One region of the Streptomyces sp. AM25 genome, then DNA from elsewhere that is predicted to be linked to it. Evidence: riboswitches for the same ligand, from Rfam matches in the RefSeq annotation. Region 1 holds a riboswitch; the other holds the start of a gene.
What was found. Region 1 has a riboswitch for cobalamin ahead of nicT (Nickel transporter NicT). Riboswitches for the same ligand answer to the same signal wherever they lie in the genome.

Region 1 (2,177 bases):
CGACCCTGGCCAGGCGCCAGTAGCCCAGGGCGCAGGCCCATACTGCGACGAAGAGTCCGACGATGATGAAGCCGACGTTGTTGAGGTCGATGCCGGAGATCCAGTCGGTGACCGGGTCGTTGAGCGCGAGCTGGTCGTGCAGGACGCCGATGAGTTCGATGGTGCCGATGAGGAAGGCGACGGCGATCGACAGTCCGGTGATGGTGAGGTTGTAGTAGACCTTGCGGACGGGGTTGGAGAATGCCCAGTGGTAGGCGAAGTTCATGAACGTGCCGTCGAGGGTGTCGAAGAGGCTCATGCCGGCGGCGAACAGCAGCGGCAGGCACAGGATCGCGTACCAGGGCAGCCCGGCTGCGGCGCCGCTGCCCGCCATCACCATCAGGGTGACTTCGGTGGCTGTGTCGAAGCCGATGCCGAACAGCAGGCCCACCGGGTACATCTGGCCGGGACGGGTGATGGAGCGCGTGAGGCGGCCGAGGATGCGGTTGAGGAACCCGCGGTTGCCGAGGTGCTTCTCCAGCTCGGATTCGTCGAACTGCCCGGCGCGCATGGCCTTGAAGACGCGGTGGATGCCTGCCAGGGAGATCAGGTTGAGCGCGGCGATGAGGTAGAGGAAACCGCCGGAGACCGTGGTGCTGACCACGCCGAGGGTCTGGTGGGCACTGGAGTTGTCGTTGGTGAGCGTGCCGGCGACCTTGGCCCCGACGGAGATGAGGGCGGCGAGGACGACGATGATGGTGGAGTGGCCGAGGGCGAACCAGAAGCCCACCGATATCGGACGTTTGCCGTCGGCCATCAGCTTGCGGGTGGTGTTGTCGATGGCGGCGATGTGGTCGGCGTCGAAGGCGTGCCGCATGCCCAGGGTGTAGGCGGTCACGCCGAGGCCGAGGCCGAACACCTGCTTGCCGACGGTGTAGTGGTGCGGGGCGACCATGGCCACCAGGATTCCGAAGGCGACGACGTGGAGGGCGGCGATCACGGCCATCAGGCCGCCGGTGCGTATCCAGTCCTTGCGTTCCCATCGGAGGACCGGGGTGGCGGGGAGGGCCACGGCCTCGGCAGCGGTCGGGGGAGGGTTGTGGGGCGGAGTCATCTCGGGCAGCCTCTCCAGCACCTCGTGGATGGTCGTCGAGCGGTGCCGTGGCCGGTCTCCTGGCTGACGGGTCGAACGCTGCCGCACCGGCCTTCCAGGGCGAGGTGCCCCGTGGCCTTCCGCTGGTGCGCCGGCTTCCCGATCACAGTGGCGAGGGCCGCTCCGGCATCGCACCGGTCTTCCCGAACACCACGGCGCAAAAACGGTATTGGCCGAGAACCATCGCCTGCAAGACTGCGAAGGTATGCAGGTATCGATTTTCTGCCCAGCAATGGGCAAGGCTGAGATCATGCATCTGATCCCCGCGGAGCGTGCGCACCGGAGCGCGATCGACGAGCACACGGTCTGCGACGCCATCGAGGGCATCGGCGACCTCGCACGGGTCCGCGCCTGGTCGGAGCGGTTCGCCCTGCTCTCTGACCCCGGGCGGCTGGCCCTGCTGCTCGCCGTGCACCGGGCCGGGCCCATCGCCGTCTCCGACCTCGCCCTCGCCACCGGCATCAGGGACACCGCCGTGTCCCAGTCGCTGCGTCTGCTGCGTGCCGCCGGTGCCGTGGTGGCCGAGAAGGACGGCCGCATCGTCCGTTACCGTCTCTGCGATCAGGAGATCGCCGGACTCCTCGGCCGTCTCTCCACGTTCAGCGATGGGTGAAGCCCGGTGAGCGTTTCTCCACGAAGGCCGTCATGCCCTCCTTCTGGTCCGCTGTGGCGAACACCGCGTGGAACAGGCGGCGTTCGAAGCGCACGCCTTCCGTGAGGGTGGTCTCGAAGGCGCGGTTGACGGCCTCCTTGGCCATCATGGCGACCGGTGCGGACATACCCGCCACGGTCTCGGCGACCGCCAGGGCCTCGGCGAGCAGGTCGTCGGCCGGGACGATCCGGGACACCAGGCCCGCCCGTTCCGCCTCCTCGGCATCCATGGTGCGGCCCGTCAGGCACAGCTCCATGGCCTTGGCCTTGCCCACGGCGCGGGTCAGTCGCTGGGAGCCGCCGATGCCGGGGATGACGCCGAGTTTGATCTCGGGCTGGCCGAAGACGGCGGTGTCGGAGGCGAGGAGGATGTCGCAGAGCATGGCGAGTTCGC
Region 2 (2,177 bases), on a different contig from region 1:
TACCTGCGACCCCCATGACGGCGAACGCACCGGCGGCGGGCGCCAATCACGTGACGATCGCCGGCTTCGCGTACTCGCCGTCGACGCTCACCGTCACCAAGGGCACCACGGTGACCTGGACCAACAACGACTCGGCACCGCACACGGTGACCGGCTCGGGCGGTCTGAACTCGCCGACGCTCCGCAATGGCGGTACCTACAACTTCAAGTTCAACTCGGCCGGTACGTTCAGCTATTACTGCACGTTCCACCCGTACATGCACGGCACGGTTGTCGTGAAGTGAAGTGAGGAGCGACAGGCAGCCCCTGCGGCGAGCGCCGCGGGGGCTGTTGCTGCCGGTCAGGCCGGGTGCAGGGGCCGTCCGCAGTGCAGGTTCCAGCGCCCGGCGCGGCCGCTGAGGGTGGTCAGGGACAGCGGGTGGACGTCGAGCCGCCAGAAGACGGCCGGCGGCAGGCCGAGCGCGTGCACGACGGCCGCCCGGATCACGGCGGGTTCGGCGACGGCGAGGACCCGGCCGCTCTCGCCGCCCCGGCCGTCGAGCCAGGCGCCGATCCGCGCGGTGAGCGCCGCCGCCGACTCGCCGCCATGGGGAGCCGCGGCGGGGTCCGACAGCCAGGCGGCCACGTCGTGGGGGGCGGAGGCGGCCACCTCGCCCAGCGTCCGGCCCGCCCACGTCCCGACGTCCAGGTCGCGCAGGTCCGTTGCCGGCTCCGCGTCCAGGCCGAGAGCGGCGGCCGTCTCGCGGCAGCGTGCCGCCGGGGCGTACAGGTGCCGGTCGGCAGCGGGCAGCGCGGCCACTGCCGCGCGGGCCTGCTGCAGCCCGGTGGCGTCCAGGGATGCACCGTCGTCGAACCGGGCGTTCCGCAGGGCGGGGTTGGCCGCCGGTGACACGAACATCACGCGCACAGTCATGCTGGGTTCTCCCGACTCGGGGCAGGGACGGGCGCGAGTATGCCGTACGCCGTAGGCAGACCGGCCAGCACGCGGTACGGTCACGTGGACATGACGACGGGGGAACGGAAGCCGGTGGGAATCCGGCACGGTCGCGCCACTGTATCCGGTCATTGTCCGCGAAACCGCGGTCAGGGCAAGGGAGTCAGACCCGCACCTCGTCGTCCGGACCCGTGAGACGGGACGCGTGTTTCCCCAGGAGGTTTCGTCATGGCACACTCCGCCGCTGCACCGGTGGTCACCCCCATATCCCTGAAGACCCTTGCCCCGTGGGCGGTCTTCTTCGGCATCCTGATGCTGATCCTGCTGTACTTCGTCGGCGCCGAACAGGGCGCCACCTCGGTCTTCTCCGGCGCCGGCGTGCACGAGTGGGTGCACGACGGACGCCACCTGCTCGGCTTCCCCTGCCACTGACGAGGGCAGGGGGACGTCTCGTGAATCCCGTATCCGTACGGGCGTTGCTCGTCAGAGGCATGCTCGCCGGGCTCGCCGCCGGGGTCCTCGCGCTCGTGGTGGCGTATCTGATGGGCGAGCCGCACGTGGACGCGGCCATCGCCTTCGAGCAGGCCCACACCCACGAACACGGCGACGAACTGGTCAGCCGGAGCCTGCAGTCGACGGCAGGCCTGGCCACCGGAGTCCTCGTCTACGGCGTGGCGATCGGCGGCATCGCCGCCCTGGCGTTCTGCGTGGCCCTGGGCCGCATCGGCAGGTTCGGCCCGCGGGCCACGGCCGCTCTGGTGTCCGCCGGGGCCCTGATGGCCGTCTACGTGGTGCCGTTCCTCAAGTACCCGGCCAACCCGCCGTCCGTCGGCGAGCCGGACACCATCGGGAAACGGACCACGCTGTACTTCCTGATGATGGCGCTCAGCGTCCTGCTGGGCATCGCCGCCGTCATCCTCGGGAGAAGGCTGGCCCCGCGCCTGGGCAACTGGTACGCCACCGTGGTGGCTTCGGCGGCCTTTGTCCTCGTAATCGGCCTGGCGTACGCCTTCCTGCCGGATGTCAACGAGGTGCCGTCGGATTTCCCGGCCACCGTGCTGTGGCAGTTCCGCCTGGCGGCCCTCGCCATCCAGTGCACCCTCTGGACCGGCTTCGGGCTGCTCTTCGGGCACCTCGCGGAGCGCCTGCTGCTGCCCCGGGCGACTGCAGAGCGGCAGCCGGACGCCGAAGCCCGGACGGCTGCGACGAGTTGAACGGCCGCGTCCCGTGGCCTCGTCGCGCA

Region 2: it holds a riboswitch for cobalamin, as region 1 does, so the genes downstream of both, ACLHRZ_RS24580 (CbtB domain-containing protein) here and nicT (Nickel transporter NicT) in region 1, are expected to answer to the same signal.

The regions. Positions count from the first base shown of each region.
Region 1 is NZ_JBKIWN010000005.1:195,053-197,229, reverse strand. Features, by position in the region: gene nicT (Nickel transporter NicT) at 1-1,093, opposite strand, end outside; cobalamin riboswitch at 1,126-1,302, opposite strand; gene ACLHRZ_RS08380 (ArsR/SmtB family transcription factor) at 1,383-1,745, shown strand; gene ACLHRZ_RS08375 (enoyl-CoA hydratase) at 1,732-2,177, opposite strand, start outside.
Region 2 is NZ_JBKIWN010000018.1:49,174-51,350, forward strand. Features, by position in the region: gene ACLHRZ_RS24570 (cupredoxin domain-containing protein) at 1-284, shown strand, start outside; gene ACLHRZ_RS24575 (histidine phosphatase family protein) at 341-913, opposite strand; cobalamin riboswitch at 974-1,161, shown strand; gene ACLHRZ_RS24580 (CbtB domain-containing protein) at 1,163-1,366, shown strand; gene ACLHRZ_RS24585 (CbtA family protein) at 1,387-2,148, shown strand.